DNA from 2 places in the Cohaesibacter sp. ES.047 genome. Region 1 is predicted to be linked to the other one. Evidence: riboswitches for the same ligand, from Rfam matches in the RefSeq annotation. Region 1 holds a riboswitch; the other holds the start of a gene.
The links. Region 1 has a riboswitch for S-adenosylmethionine ahead of CPH65_RS10590 (O-succinylhomoserine sulfhydrylase). Riboswitches for the same ligand answer to the same signal wherever they lie in the genome.
Positions count from the first base shown of each region.

Region 1 (7,736 bases):
GCCACCGAAATAGCGCACCACAATCACACCGCAGTTGATGAGGTCGCGCCCGATGAGCACCTTGAGCATCGGCATGCCCGAAGTCCCTGCCGGTTCGCCGTCGTCCTTGGCACCTTCCTCGATGCGGTCGTCGTCATGGATGCAGCGAAAGGCCGTGACGTGATGAGACGCCTTTCTATGCTCGACGCGCAACGCTTCAAGGCGGGCATCAAATGTCTTGATGGGAACGAGAAAAGCCAGAAACCGGGACTTTTTCTCTTCCAGTTCGGCATAGACTTCTTTTTCAATGGTCTTCATCATCAATGGCCTTCGCCGGGATCAGGCCGACCGGAAATGTTTCGACAGTTTCAGCCCTTGTGCCTGATAGTTCGAGCCCATCCCGGCCCCGTAAAGGGTCTCAGGCCGCGCGCGCATGCGCTCATAGGCCAGACGCCCAATAATCTGACCATGCTCCACGATGAAGGGCACTTCATGGCTGCGCACCTCAAGGACGGCACGGCTTCCTGAACCACCTGCTTGAGAATGACCAAAGCCGGGATCAAAGAAGCCCGCGTAATGCACGCGGAACTCTCCGACAAGCGGGTCGAATGGCACCATTTCCGCAGCATAGAGAGGCGGGACATGCACTGCTTCGTTTGATACGAGAATGTAGAATTCGTCTGGATCCAGCACCAGCTCCCCCCGTCCGCGGCCCATGATCGGCTCCCAGAAATCGAGAAGATCCTGCGCGTCGCGGCGATCCACGTCGATCACGGCAGCATGGCGCTTGGCGCGATAGCCCACGACACCGTCTCCGGCAAGATCAATCGACAGGGCAATGCCATCGGCGATGAAGGGATCGCTCGAGGCCACAAGGGTCTCGGCCTGATGCAGGGCCAGATGCTCGGCATCGTCAAGGACCACGCGTCCCTGACGGAAGCGGATCTGGGTCAGGCGGCTACCGGAACGGGCGAGAATGGGAAAGGTCCGGGGACTGACTTCCATATAGAGCGGTCCGGAATAACCCTTGGGGATCTTGTCGAACTGCTGAGATCGGTCGGCGATGACGCGGGTGAAAATGTCGAGCCGTCCGGTTGAGCTCTTGGGATTGGCTGCTGCGGCGATGCCTTCGGGCAGCGTCAGGCTCTCCATCAGCGGCACGATATAAACGCAACCGGTTTCCAGCACAGCTCCCTCACTAAGGTCGATCTGGTGTAGCTGAAGATGATCAAGCTTGTCCTTCACCGTGCGATCCGGACCGGGCAGAAAGGATGCGCGGACCCGATAGGCCGTGCGCCCGAGACGCAGATCGAGGCTGGCAGGCTGGATCTGGTCTCCATCAAGGGGCGTGTCGAAAGCGATGGCCCCCGCGTTCACCAGCGCGGCGATATCCGCGTCATTGAGAATACCGGATCCGGAGAAAGAAAGAAGAGACATGAGACCGCCTGCATGAGTTGACTTGCGCTTGTTTACCAAGTTCGCCGGATCAGTGCAATTGCGGCCGCGTCAAGGCCCTGCAAGAAGCCGTTTGCCTTGCCTTTTGCCCGTCGAACCAACTGCATTTTTCGAGCAAAGCCGCTTCGGCGGCAATTTTCATTCTCATGTCCAAGTAAAATTACCAATGGCACAAACCGTTGCAAGTGCGCGCAAAACGGCATCTGGCTCTAGGATGCATCTTGTTTGGCTTAACTTGCGCTTAAGCTAGAAAACAGTCTTCGTTTGTATAATTTCGACAGTTATGACAAAAATACTTGTTCCATAACAAGCGGTTGTATTCATGAAGACATTCTTTTTAGGCCTTGGCTTTTGCAGTTTCGTGTCCATTGCCATTGCTTCAGTGTATTTCTATGAAGCGAGCCCTGCCTACTCGCTACCTCAGCCGCGCGTCTCTGCACTCGAGCAGAAACTTGCGACCCGGTTGAAGACAGACCTCACGCGCTCACGCCTTGCGCAGAACTCGGTCCAGGTTAAGAATTGCCAAATCACATTCCGCAAACAGACCCGATACGGCTGTCAGAGCGAAAATGAGCACACCTATTCCGAAACGCGCATTGATCTGCGCGAGATCGCCAATATCGATTATTTCGAGACCGCAAACCCAAAATCGGAATATGGCAGCTGGCTAACGTTCGAATTCTCCGACAATTTGCAAAGCCGGATGAAGTCGGCCAACCAAAAGATGTGGAAGTTCCTCGGGAACGGCAAGGGCATCTATGAATCCTTGTGGGCGGAGCATGTCAACGCAGCCGAGAAACGCATTCTCAAAAACATGGCGATCGACAAATTGGGCAGTTATGCGGTGACCAACGAATGCGGCAGCAATGCCCGCCGTATGCATGTGCCTGACGCCAAGCACACCCTGCTCCTGAAGGATCGGGACCGTGAAACAGCGAATAAATTGCAGGCTTACTTTGAGTATTGTTCGTCCAGCTGATGTGCCGGATCGGCTTCGCATTGACACTCTTTGCTGATCGGAGTAAAAACAGGTCCATCGTGGTCATTTGAGCCGGCCGGCTTGCCGCCACGTTAAACAATGTCGCTAAAAGGTCGGGGGATGAATGACTTCGAGCCCGGCCGTGCAGATTGCATCGCTGGGTTTTGTTATATTCAAGGCCCGGTATAGCTAGAAAACTGGATAGACTGATGTCAGACACAAAAAAGCCCGAGGCCTCCCTTCGTCCCGCCACCAAGATGGTTCATGGCGGAACCATGCGCTCCCAATGGGGAGAAACCTCCGAGGCGATGTTCATGACACAGGGCTATGTCTATGACAGCGCCGAAAGTCAGGAAGCCCGCTTCAATGGCGAAGAGCCAGGCTATATCTATTCCCGTTATGCCAACCCGACGATCTCCATGTTCGAAGAGCGCATGGCGCTTCTGGAAGGCGCGGAAGCCGCGCGCGGAACGGCATCCGGTATGGCGGCTGTTTCCTCTGCGATGCTGGCTTGCGTCAAGGCGGGCGATCATGTGGTGGCAGCAAGTGCCCTTTTCGGCTCCTGCCTTTTCATTGTCTCGGAACTGCTGCCGCGCTTTGGCGTCGAATGCACCCTCGTGGATGGCACTGATCTCAGCGCGTGGAAGGCCGCGATGCGCCCCAACACCACCGCCTGCTTCCTTGAAAGCCCGACCAACCCGGTGCTCTCGGTGATCGATATCGCCGGGGTTGCCGAGATTGCGCACGAGGCCGGTGCCAAGCTCGTCGTGGATAATGTCTTCGCCACGGCCCTGTGGCAGAGCCCGCTGGCATTGGGGGCCGATGTGGTTGTCTATTCGGCCACCAAGCATATTGATGGTCAGGGACGCTGTCTTGGCGGTGTGGTGCTGTCGAGCGAAGAGTTTCTGGAAGCCGACTTCAAGGACGTTCACCGTCACACCGGCCCGTCCCTCTCCCCCTTCAACGCTTGGGTCATGCTCAAGAGCCTTGAGACTTTCCCCTTGCGGGTCAAGGCCCAGACGGAAAACGCGCGGATCCTTGCCGACCGCCTTGCCGAACACAAAGCCATCGAGCGGGTGTTCTATCCCGGACGGGCTGATCATCCGCAGGCCGACGTCGTGGCGCGGCAGATGACGGGCGGCTCCACCATGGTGGCGCTCAATGTCGCGGGGGGCAAAGCAAAAGCCTTTGCCCTTGAGAATGCCCTGAAGGTGGTCAAGATCTCCAACAATCTGGGCGATACCAAGAGCCTGATCACCCATCCGGCCACCACCACCCATCAGCGCCTTGATGACGATCAGCTGGCCGCAGCCGGTATCGGCCAAGGCACCTTGCGCCTGTCGCTCGGGCTTGAGGACATCGAGGACCTGTGGGAGGATTTCGAGCAGGCTTTGAGCAGCCTCTAGCCTCTCATTACGGGCTAGATTACTCGGCTCTTTTTGATTGCGCCGGTCTGATCCTGATCAGACCGGTTTTTTGGTTCGGCTGATTTTCTCCTTGCCATCGCACTTTGTGGTCCTGTTACGCTTTTGGTCCGAATCAGCTTCTTGAAAGGACAGCCCGATGGAACCACGGCTTTCTCTCGTCACTCTGGGGGTCACCGATCTTGACCGCTCGGTAGCTTTTTATCGCGATGGCCTTGGCTGGCCGACCAGTCACAAACCGGGCGACGGGGTTGCCTTTTTCAAGACCAAGGGCACCGTCTTTTCCCTTTATCCCATCGAAGGTTTGGCCGATGAACTCCCCGACACGGATTTCAAGCCGGTGGCTGGACCGTGCGGCATCACCCTTGCCCATAACGTGCGCGAAAAACAAGAAGTGGACGCGGCACTGAAGCTTGCCGAAGCTGCAGGGGCCGTGATCCGAAAGCCTGCCGCAGACACCTTCTGGGGTGGCTATTCGGGTTATTTCGCCGACCCGGATGGCTATCTATGGGAAATCGCATGGGGCGCTTTCCCCATCGACGATGACGGGCATCTGGTGCTGCCTTAATCCGCCCCATCGCGCTCGCCGCCCTTTGCTGTGTTCTTTTGCCCGAACACCTGCACCGCCAGAAGAATCCGCGACCCGGTCGTGATGGCGGTGACGGCAGCAAAGCCATAAGCGATCCATGCAAAAGCATCTGGGAAGAGGCAGAAGGCCGCAAAAACCGCATAGGTCTCGCCAGCTTCGGCGAGACCACCGGTAAAATAAAGTGATTTGGAGCCGTGGCTTACCGTGCTCAACTTGTGCTTCTCGGCCATGATGGCGTAGGCCAGAAAGCTTGCTCCATTGGCGTAAAATGCCGTAAGCAGCACGGCTGCCGGAAGCGCATTCTCTGGTCGGGCAACCGCAAAGCCAAGCGGGATGAGACCATAGAAGATAAAGTCGAAGACAATGTCGAGATAGCCGCCAAGATCCGTCTTGCCCTTTACCCGTGCAACCGCGCCATCGAGGCCGTCCATCAACCGGCTGACGAGGAGAATGGCGAGACCGGTCCAGTAGGCCTCAAGGGCAATGGCGGTCGCCGCCGCCACACCAAGCAGAAGACCTGCAAGGGTGATCTGGTTGGCCGTTACGCCAAGACGGGCAAGGCTTTGGCCAAGGGCGTTGACGGGTGGATCGACGAAACGTCGCAAACGGGCATCAAGCAAACTGTCTTCCTGTCATCGGTTCATGGCGTCAGTTCATCGTATCGCTTCCCGCATCCCCATCGGGGCGATACAATCAGCGAAAGCTGCCATCAGAGGTAAATCCTGTTCGCCGGAAATGCCAACCACTTTTGCTCACTTTTTCGCAACAGGGACTTGAAGTTACCCCCCTAATCTGTGATCCCTTCAGCTGTTAAGCTCTGATGACACAGCAAGGATGAAAGCATCGGAAGATGGACGGATTGAAATACAAAGCAATCACCGGTTCGGTGCAGGTCATCGTCGAAACGGAATATGAACCTGACCGCTCCTGTGAGGAAGAGGGCGAGCACTTCTGGGCCTACCATATCGAGATTCACAATCTGGGCCAGAGCGATATCCAGCTCAGGGCCCGCTATTGGCGAATCGTCGATGGCATGGGGCGCGTGCACGAGGTGCGCGGGCGGGGTGTCGTGGGCGAAGAACCGCTGATTGAAGCGGGCGACTGGTACTCCTATAGTTCAGGATGTCCGCTCAGCAGCGATTCTGGCATCATGTCAGGGCATTTCGAGATGGAAGCTGATGATGGCAGCCTGTTTGAGGTGGTGATCCCATCTTTCTCTCTAGACCTGCCTGACCAGATTGTTACTCTGAACTGACAATTCTTACTCGTCCTGAATGTGCGCCGAACCGGGTGCTTGCCTTTGGGCAACAGACAGAAGGCCAAGACGTTCATGTTGCTCGACATTCGACCTGTGCTGATGGTGATAGGGACGTTGCTTTCCGTTCTGGGTATAGCGATGTTCATCCCCGCACTGCTCGATCTCGCTCTTGGTGACAAGCAATGGCGTGTGTTCGCAGCATCCGGTGGTGTCACGGTCTTCGTGGGTGGCGGCCTTTGGATGGCAACCCGCAAGGGGCGCGTCGAGTTCACACGGCGTCAGGCCTTCGTGATGACCGTGTTGTCCTGGACCTCGCTTGCCGCGTTTGGTGCCCTGCCCCTGTTGTGGTCCGGCGCTGCCCCCACCTATACCGATGCCTTCTTTGAAAGCATGTCCGGCATCACGACAACAGGCTCGACGGTCCTGTCCGGGCTTGATCAGATGCAGGCAGGCGTTCTGTTGTGGCGCGGCATCATGCAGTGGCTGGGCGGTCTTGGTGTGATCGTCATGGCGATTGCGGTGTTGCCGATGCTGCAAGTTGGCGGCATGCAGCTGTTTCAGGCAGAGGCCTTCAGCACGGCAGAAAAGATCCTGCCTCGCGCGACACAGATATCGGCTGGCCTCACCGGGCTCTATATAGTCTTCACCGCCGTCTGTGCCCTGCTCTATCATCTGGCTGGCATGACCGCACTGGACGCGATCATTCACGGCATGACGACCGTTGCGACCGGAGGGCTGTCTTCGCATGACAATTCGATCGGTCACTATGACAGCGCTCGCATCGAGATCATCGCCATTGTCTTCATGATCATCGGCTCCCTGCCCTTCATTCTCTATATCCAGGCGCTGCGCGGCCAGATCCTCCGGCTGACACGGGATTCCGAAATCCGGGCTTTTCTGGCAATCCTCGCCTTCTTCACCATCATTGCGTCCTTTTATGCCATCGAGAGTGGTACTTTCGAGGGCCTTGATGCGGTGCGCCATGCAGCCTTCAATGTGGTCTCGGTGGTGAGTGGGACAGGCTATTCCTCCACCGACTATCAGGCATGGGGCCCGTTTTCCCTCGCCTTCTTCTTCTTCATCATGTTCATCGGCGGCTGTCAGGGCTCGACCGCCTGCGGCCTCAAGGTTTTCCGGCTGCAGGTGACGTTCCAGGTACTCAAGCAGCATATCAACCGGATCGTCTTTCCCAACGGGGTGTTCGTGAAGAAATATGCGGGCATGCCTTTAGGTGATGATGTCTCAGCAGCCGTGATGAGCTTTTTCTTCCTTTACGTGGTCAGTTTCCTGGTGCTCGGCATCCTGTTGCAGATGACCGGCCTTGATCTGGTCACCGCGCTGTCCGGCGCCGGAACAGCGATTGCCAATGTGGGACCGGGTGTCGGTCATATCATTGGACCGGCGGGCAATTTTCAGCCTCTCAGCGATGTTGCAAAATGGTTGCTTTCTTTTGGCATGTTGCTGGGACGGCTCGAACTCCTGACCATGCTGGTCCTGTTCTTGCCGCGCTTCTGGATGGAGTAATCTATGGCAAACGACAAACATACCCCGCGCTCTGGCAAATCCTACGATGCTGAGCCCTTCATGGACACTGGACCGCTGTTGCGGCTTTATGCCGCCCGCTGGGTGCTTCTGGTGGCCGTAATCGGCCTTGCCTGGATCACCTATTCGACGGGCAGCGAGCCATGGCGTGCGGCGGTCGTTTTTGCGGTGATCCTGTTTGCGACGGCCTTTTTGCCACGACGGCGCAAGGTGACGCGGCTGAAAGCACGGGCCCAAGCCCGCCGCCTGACAATGGTGCCGGATGTCCATATGCGCAAATTGGCCGCAGCGCTGCCCGATCCCTGCTTCATTCTGGACCGGCGCGGGATCGTCCGCTTCGCCAATGCGCCGGGCGGCACTATCTTCGGCAATGTGAAAGAGGGCGACCCGCTGTCCTTCCGGATCCGGCAGCCGAACATGCTCGCTGCGCTTGACAATGTGCTTGATGGTGGCCCGATCGAGAAGGTCGAATATTCGCTCAAGAGCCACAGCGAACGCGTTTATGAGGCA
Region 1 is NZ_LT907844.1:2,315,208-2,322,943, reverse strand. Features, by position in the region: gene CPH65_RS10605 (YigZ family protein) at 1-300, opposite strand, end outside; gene CPH65_RS10600 (2'-deoxycytidine 5'-triphosphate deaminase) at 319-1,416, opposite strand; gene CPH65_RS10595 (hypothetical protein) at 1,757-2,413, shown strand; SAM riboswitch at 2,463-2,542, shown strand; gene CPH65_RS10590 (O-succinylhomoserine sulfhydrylase) at 2,623-3,819, shown strand; gene CPH65_RS10585 (VOC family protein) at 3,977-4,405, shown strand; gene CPH65_RS10580 (CDP-alcohol phosphatidyltransferase family protein) at 4,402-5,046, opposite strand; gene apaG (Co2+/Mg2+ efflux protein ApaG) at 5,277-5,681, shown strand; gene CPH65_RS10570 (TrkH family potassium uptake protein) at 5,727-7,208, shown strand; gene CPH65_RS10565 (ATP-binding protein) at 7,212-7,736, shown strand, end outside.

Region 2 (7,736 bases), 240 kb from region 1:
CTTTACCGAAGAAGACGTGGAGCGCTGCCTCGCGGATGCCGGGATCGTCCGGCACCGCGCCAAGATAGAAAGCACCATCAACAATGCTCAGCGCGCCAAGGAGATGCGCGCCGAATTCGGGTCACTGGCGGCCTATTTCTGGGCTCACGAACCCGGCCCCAATGATCGCCCGGACCGGCCAATCTATGAAGAGTTGATCAAACTGACCCAAACCGATATCTCCAAAGCCATTTCCAAGGATCTCAAAAAACGGGGCTGGAGCTTCGTTGGCCCGACAACGGTCTATGCCTTCATGCAGGCCATGGGGCTGGTCAATGACCATATCGAAGGCTGCATCTGCCGCGATCAGGTGGAGAAGGAGCGGTCTGATTTTCGTCGCCCCACCTGACGTCAACCGTCGCCGGGACAATTTCCGACGAGCAAACGGGCAAGGCAGGCTGTCCGTTCCTTGCGCGTATTTACAAAGCCGCTTGCCTCACGCCTTCTTGTCGGAACGATGACAGGGGCGAAAAAGTCTTGCTTCACCCTTGTCGCCTGCGGGCGGATGGGCTAGGGAAAAGGCCATAATCCTGCAACGAGCGGGATTTCCTTAACCCATTCAAATCGAAGTGACGTCCAACCATGGCAAAAGACAAGAAGCCCAACAAACTCAAGGCCCGCCTGCCGCGCGGCTTTGTGGACCGGACTGCTGACGACATTCGCGCAGCAGACGACATGATCGCCAAGATCAAGGCTGTCTACGAGCATCATGGCTTCGATCCCATCGAGACGCCTGCGTTCGAATATACCGACTGCCTTGGCAAATTTCTGCCCGATACCGACCGCCCCAATGCAGGTGTCTTCTCGCTGCTGGATGATGACGAACAATGGATGAGCCTCAGATACGATCTGACAGCGCCTCTTGCCCGTCACGTCGCGGAGAATATCAACGAAATCCAGATGCCGTTCCGCACCTATCGCGCGGGCTATGTTTACCGCAATGAGAAACCGGGACCGGGACGATTCCGCCAGTTCATGCAGTTCGATGCCGACACCGTCGGCGCGCCGGGTGTGCAAGCCGACGCCGAAATCTGCATGATGATGGCCGATACCATGGAAGCCCTCGGCATTTCGCGCGGTGACTATGTCATTCGCGTCAACAACCGCAAGGTTCTAGACGGCGTGATGGAAGAAATCGGTCTTGCCGGTGATGAGCATGCCGAAACCCGCCTCACCGTATTGCGGGCCGTCGACAAACTGGACAAGTTCGGCGCGGATGGCGTGCGGCTTCTGCTTGGCGAGGGTCGCAAGGATGAAAGCGGCGACTTCACCAAGGGCGCGGGCCTGAGCCCTGACAACGTCGAAAAGGTCATCGCCTTCACGCAAGGCACACTCGAGATGGACAACGCCGGAACGCGGGAGCTTGCCACCATGCAGGCCATCTTTGATGCCTGCGGCTATGGCAAGGACCGCATCCATATTGACCCGTCTGTCGTGCGTGGCCTCGAATATTACACCGGCCCGGTCTACGAGGCCGAGCTGCTGTTTGACGTCAAGAACGAGAAGGGCGAAGTGGTTCAGTTCGGCTCCGTCGGTGGCGGTGGTCGCTATGACGGTCTCGTCAAGCGCTTTGTCGGTCGCGATGTGCCCGCAACAGGGTGCTCCATCGGCGTGTCACGCCTCATGGCAGCGCTCAAAAACCTCGGCAAGCTCGACAATGAAGATGTGATTGCACCCGTGCTGGTCACCGTCATGGATGGCGACGTGGAAAGCCTTGGGCATTACCAGAAGATGGTGCAGGACCTGCGCGCAGAGGGCATTCGCGCCGAGATGTATCAGGGCAACTGGAAGAAATTCGGCAACCAGCTCAAATATGCCGACAAGCGCGACTGTCCGCTTGCCGTTATTCAGGGCTCCGATGAGAAGGAGAGAGGCGTCGTCCAGATCAAGGATCTGGAAGAGGGCAAGCGCCTGTCTGCGGAAATCGAGGACAACGCCACCTGGCGCGAGAGTCGTCCGGCGCAGGTGGAAGTCCCCACCGCTGACCTTATTAAGACAGTCAAAAAGATGCTGGCAGATCAGGCCGCGGATCGGGATGCTGGTCGCGCCGCTGCCAAGTAGCCCGCAATGCAGGCGCGGGCCAAAGGAGACGAGATGACACTTCTGACAGATGACATGCGCAGCGCTTTGGCGCAGCAGTTCGACGTGGCCGGAGCGACCGCCATCGATCTGCCGATCCTCTTTCACGCCGATCTGTTCCTTGATCTGGTGGGCGAGGATATCCGCCGCCGCCTTTATGTGGCACCGGACGCAAATGGCGAGAAGATGGCCTTGCGGCCTGAATTCACCATTCCCGCCTGTTTGCATCATCTGGGCACCGGTCCCATCGATCGCGCCGCGAGCTATGGATGTGTCGGCCCCGTGTTCCGCCAGCGTCCTGATGGTGTGCCCGGGGAATTCTATCAGGCCGGTATCGAGCAGATCGATCCGCAAGGCGGAGCGTCCTTTGACGCTGACAGCATCGCGCGCGCCCTCGCCATGGTCTCCAATCTGTCAGGCGCGACGCCAGCCGTGACGATCGGCGACAATGCCCTGCTTTCCGCCCTGCTGACTGCTCTTGGTACCCCTGTGGTCTGGCAGCGACGCCTTGAAGGTGCCTTTGGGGATCGCAAGGTGCTTGACCGCATGCTCGAGCGTCTCGCGAAGGGCGGCTCGGACAATGCCGATGCATCCGCCGGACTGGCGCGTATCCTTGATGGCAAGGCCGGGTCTGACGTGCGCGAGGCAGTCGAGGAAATGCTCGACATTGCCGGTTTGGACGCGATTGGTGGCCGGTCCGTTGGCGATATCGCCGAGCGCTACATGGAAAAGGCCGAACTGGCGGCCAACGCCGGTTGGGATGCCGACAAGCTTGATTTGATTGCGCGCTTTCTCGATCTTGAGGGTGTCGGCAAGCAAAGCCTTGAGCAGCTTTCAGCCTTTGACGCCGAGCAGGGTGGCCTGCTGGGAGGAGCGCTCAGCGCCTTCAATGAGCGTATGGACGCCATCCAGACGGCCGTTCCCGATGGAACAAAATTGAGGTTCAAGGCCGATTTCGGACGCCGGCTTGACTATTATTCGGGCTTCAATTTCGAGCTGCATTTCGATGGTCAGGACAAGCCCGTCGCCGGGGGCGGACGCTATGACCGCCTGCTGGGCATCCTCGCAAAGCGCGCCAGACTCAACGACGAAAATGAAATCGCCGCCGTGCCGGCCATCGGCTTCGTCGTCTGGCTGGATCGTCTTGGCGATACCAAGAGCATGGCATAGGAGAGAGCAACATGAGCAACAATCCTCTGATCATTGCGGTGCCCTCCAAAGGTCGCTTGCAGGAAAATGCCAACGCCTTTTTCGCCCGCGCCGGGCTTGATGTCGCGCGTCCGGGCGGGGCGCGCAACTACCGTGGCCATCTCAAGGGCATCGACAATGTGGAAATCGCCTTTCTGTCGGCATCGGAGATTGCCAAGGAGCTGAAAAACGGCTCGGTCCATCTGGGTGTCACCGGCGAAGATCTCATCCGCGAGCATCTGACAACGCCGGAGCGCTATATCGATCTGCTTGTCAAACTCGGGTTCGGCCATGCCAACGTCGTCATAGCCGTGCCCAAAGCGTGGATCGATGTGCGCACGATGGAGGATCTCGGCGACGTGGCCATGGATATGCCCGCGCGCTACGGCCATCGCCTGCGCATCGCGACGAAATACATCAACCTGACGCGCAGTTTCTTCGCCGAACACGGTATCGTCGATTATCGCATTGTTGAAAGTCTTGGAGCGACCGAAGGGGCGCCTGCTGCCGGATCTGCGGATATCATCGTTGATATCACCTCGTCCGGATCGACCCTTGAGGCCAACAATCTCAAGATCCTTGATGATGGGGTGATGCTGCGCTCTGAAGCGAACCTTGTCGCCTCTCTGACAGCGGATTGGTCCGATGCGGCCAAGACGGCGCTGGGTGAAATTCTCGACCGCGTTCAGGCCGAGGAAGCCGGGCGCACCCGCCGCGAGATCACCGCAGCCCATCACGATGCAGCCGCCATAAGCCAGCAGATCTGTGATGAGTTCGAGGCGAACGGCGCCTACGCGCCCTATGGACATCAGGAGCACGTGATGCGCCTGCATGCGCCGCAAGGGGCGGTCTATTCAATCGCCTGCCGTTTGCGGGCTCTGGGGGCAACCACCATCTCCGTTGGCAAACTCGATTATATTTTCCAGGCGGCCAACCCGTTGTTCGATCATCTGCTGGCCCGTCTTGAGGCCGAAAGCACCTGAGCTTCAAGCAAAAGGTGAGGGCACCAGCTTATGGCTGCCCATAGCCTTGATTTCGACTCATTGATTTGGCTTGAAAGGCCATTCACGTGCTTTCCCGTCAAGAATCACCGCGCCAAACATGAGGCCCCTGATGAGCGATCCCAAAAGCCTGACGCGCCGTAGCGCCATGATGCTGACTGCCGGAGCGCTCGCCGCGCCTGTCTTGATCCGCCCGACGATCGTCAATGCCGCCGAGCTCGATCAGGCCATCGGACAACTCATCATGATCGGCTTTACTGGTCGCAGCGCCAACGGTAAATTTGTCAAGAGCATCGCCTCGCACATTGCCAAGGGACGCGCTGCGTCGGTGGTTTATCTGGGGCGCAACATCGGCTCGAGTCGCGATGTGGCGGGCCTCAATCGTCTGTTCCACAATGCCGGCGTGAGGCACATCGCCATCGATCATGAAGGCGGTGTAGTTCAGCGGTTAAGACAGAAACACGGCTTCACCCGACTGCCATCAGCGCTCAAGGTGGCTCAGAGCCGGAGCGTTGCCAGTGCGGAAAAACTCTACGGCACCGCCGCCAAGGAGTTGTCACGCGCCGGCTTCACCTTCAATCTGGGGCCGGTCGTCGATTTGCATCGCGATTACAATCCGGTCATCGGCAAGAACCGCCGTGCCTATAGTGCCGACCCGAACACGGTCGCAGCCTATGCCGGAGCCTTCATTCGTGCCCATCGACGCCATGGTATGACCACCTCGATCAAGCATTTCCCCGGTCACGGCCTGTCGCGCTCTGACAGCCACCACGGCTTCGTGGACATTCGCGAGACATGGGATCCGCAGGAACTCAAGCCCTTCTCGCTTCTGATTCGGCAGGGATTGGCCGACGCTGTCATGAGCGGGCATCTCTTTGTCCGTGTTGGTCAGCGCGGCAATGGGGAGCTGACGACCTTTTCCCGTGCCCTGATCAAGGATGTCCTGCGCGGAGGCCTCGGCTTTGAGGGCTTGGCCATGACCGATGATCTCGACATGGGGGCCGTGCGAAAAACGGCCCCCCCACAGGAGGCCACCATTCGTGCGGTCGAGGCAGGCTATGACATGCTGCTTATGTCCAACACGGCGATGGCCAACGACGACATGCCTGCCATTGCCGTCAACTGGATCAGAAGCGCAGTGCGCGAGGGACGCATACAGGAAGGCGGGATTCTGAGCTCTGCTGCCCGTGTGCGGGCATCCCGCCGGGTCTGACCCGTTCTTCCGACCCGGTAGGCAACAATTGTTCCGGCGGCCCGCCATCGGCGTACTGCGGCAAACATGCCGTGCTATTTGGCCGTGCTATTTGCCCGTGCTATTTAAATGCGATTGAAAGTTCGCGTGACAGCACCGGATAGTGATAAACCAGCGCAGCAAACAGCGTTTCATCCACCGCATAAGGCAGGCCTGCGCGAGTCAAGGCGGCGCACTGTTCGGTTCTCTCTCTCAGACAGCCAAGGGTCAGGCCGCTGCGCGCGCCGACATCATGGGCTGTTTGCCACGACATGACACGGGTTCGGAAGCCAGCCTCGAGCACGGCAAGGGTCGCCTCGCTCGGAGAGCGCTCGCGCATGGCGGTTTTTGCACGATCGCGTCCGCCCTGAGGTGCAGGGCTGAGCTGGTCTACGGAGAAATCGCGATCGAAATCGACAGCTTCAAACATAGTCTTTCCTTCCTTGCATGTCGGTGCGCAAAAAGACGACACCTGTGACACGGTGTGGAAGGCTGGCAAAACGGGGGAAGGTATCATTCCGCTAGTTTGCGCCATCTTCGCGGTTTGCAAAGATGCCGCCACATCCCGTGTAGGTGCCACCTTGCCGCGGTCGGCAGGTTGGCGAGGGCGCCAGCCCTTCTCTAGATGATGCCGCGAACATAGGGCGAAAATGAGAGAAGTTCAAGCGGCTTGTGAATATCTTTGGTCTTGGAGCAAGATGACGGGGGCATGATAAAGGCGTCGGGGTATGGCAAAAAGAGAGGCCGCTGCGTCCAGCGACCTCTCAAGACGGTTTGCACGTGGGGACCGTCATATCGGGAAGATTGAAAGCCCGTGGTCCGACAGCACAGCTTGGGGGACAAGCACTATCGGTTTCGGCACTTCCCTTGTAATAGTATATGGAAGGAAAAATAAGAATTCTACTGAAAATAAAGCTTTACTACCTATTTAAGTGAAAAAGTGCGTATGCTGCGCTTATGATTTAGTTTAGGTGTGCATTTGAATTTTCAATCAGTCGCATTCACTGAATAAACATATTTAAATTGATCTGGTGTGCATAATATAGTTTATCCTATACTGGATCTCATCATATTATAGCATAATATGCTTTGCAGGACGAATTTTTTAAACAGAACAAGTAATGTCCAAAACTTACATTCATCGTGCGCAGGTGCAGAGTATAGCTTGCGTAGTCAAGCTTGAGAATGGCGCGGAAAAGAAAATTTGAACAAATGACCAAATTCAGGTGAAAATTTTGTTAGTTGGTGCGGAAGTTTTGTTCAATGGAATTCAAGTAGTCATGCAGCAAGCCTAGCAGCATTGTGCGATACATGACTAATACGCGAAAAACACCTGAGGAATTCTGAGAATACAGCAATGTAAAGGCTGAGCGGGGAGATTTCGATCCAGCGGGATAATAGGTCGATCAGCCCTTGATTCAGGCCAAGCGAAGTGCATGTTTGTGGCGAAGGGCGACGGATACAATCTGATCACCCCTTTCCAGCCTTTTTCCGAACGGGGATCATGCCGTGCTTTGTGCCTTGGATTTTGCTTTGTCAGAAGGCGTTGATGAAGCCATCATGGATCTTGCGGGCAGGCAGGTTATCGGCGCCATCGCCTGTCTTTCAGTTTCGGACATCTGGCCGCAAGAGGCCCATCGTTTGCAAAGCCGAGATCAGAAGGGCCCGCCGAAGATCCCGGTTGGGCTTACTTTGACGTTGACCAAGAGCTTTCCGCCGCTGTCTTCGGGATTTTTCCCCGATAACCGGCAATATGCTGGCAGGCTTCCGGACAGGCCCGATCTTGCTCGGGCCGCCAGAAGCCTCAATCTGCGGACCAACGTCATCGAAGCGGAAATCCGATCCCAGATCCGTCGGTTTTTAGCCCATTGGGGTAGCCCGCCAGCCTTTGTGCACCTCGAGCCGCCCATTCTGTTGTTTGAGGTCGCAGTCAGGGCGGTGACGGCCGCTCTCAGTCAGTTCAAGCTGCTGAAGTGTCCGATTCTGGTTGCTGAGTTGCCACGGCCTCGCGGTCTGGTCGAACGGGCAGAGCGGCGCTGGCTCTGGCGATCAGCCGAGCATGCTCGGCAGCCATGGCAGAGGCGCATGTTGCTTGAACTCAAGGATCCCGCCCGTGTGCCTCAGAAGAACAGCTGGCGCATCGATACCCGGGTCTGGACGGGGATTCGGCCAGCCGTCGACAGTCCAAGAGATCAGGC
Region 2 is NZ_LT907844.1:2,553,923-2,561,658, forward strand. Features, by position in the region: gene CPH65_RS11640 (DNA-3-methyladenine glycosylase I) at 1-388, shown strand, start outside; gene hisS (histidine--tRNA ligase) at 622-2,100, shown strand; gene CPH65_RS11650 (ATP phosphoribosyltransferase regulatory subunit) at 2,134-3,288, shown strand; gene hisG (ATP phosphoribosyltransferase) at 3,300-4,289, shown strand; gene CPH65_RS11660 (glycoside hydrolase family 3 protein) at 4,420-5,520, shown strand; gene CPH65_RS11665 (hypothetical protein) at 5,621-5,968, opposite strand; SAM-I-IV-variant riboswitch at 6,062-6,172, opposite strand; gene CPH65_RS11670 (ChbG/HpnK family deacetylase) at 7,048-7,736, shown strand, end outside.
Region 2: it holds a riboswitch for S-adenosylmethionine, as region 1 does, so the genes downstream of both, CPH65_RS11665 (hypothetical protein) here and CPH65_RS10590 (O-succinylhomoserine sulfhydrylase) in region 1, are expected to answer to the same signal.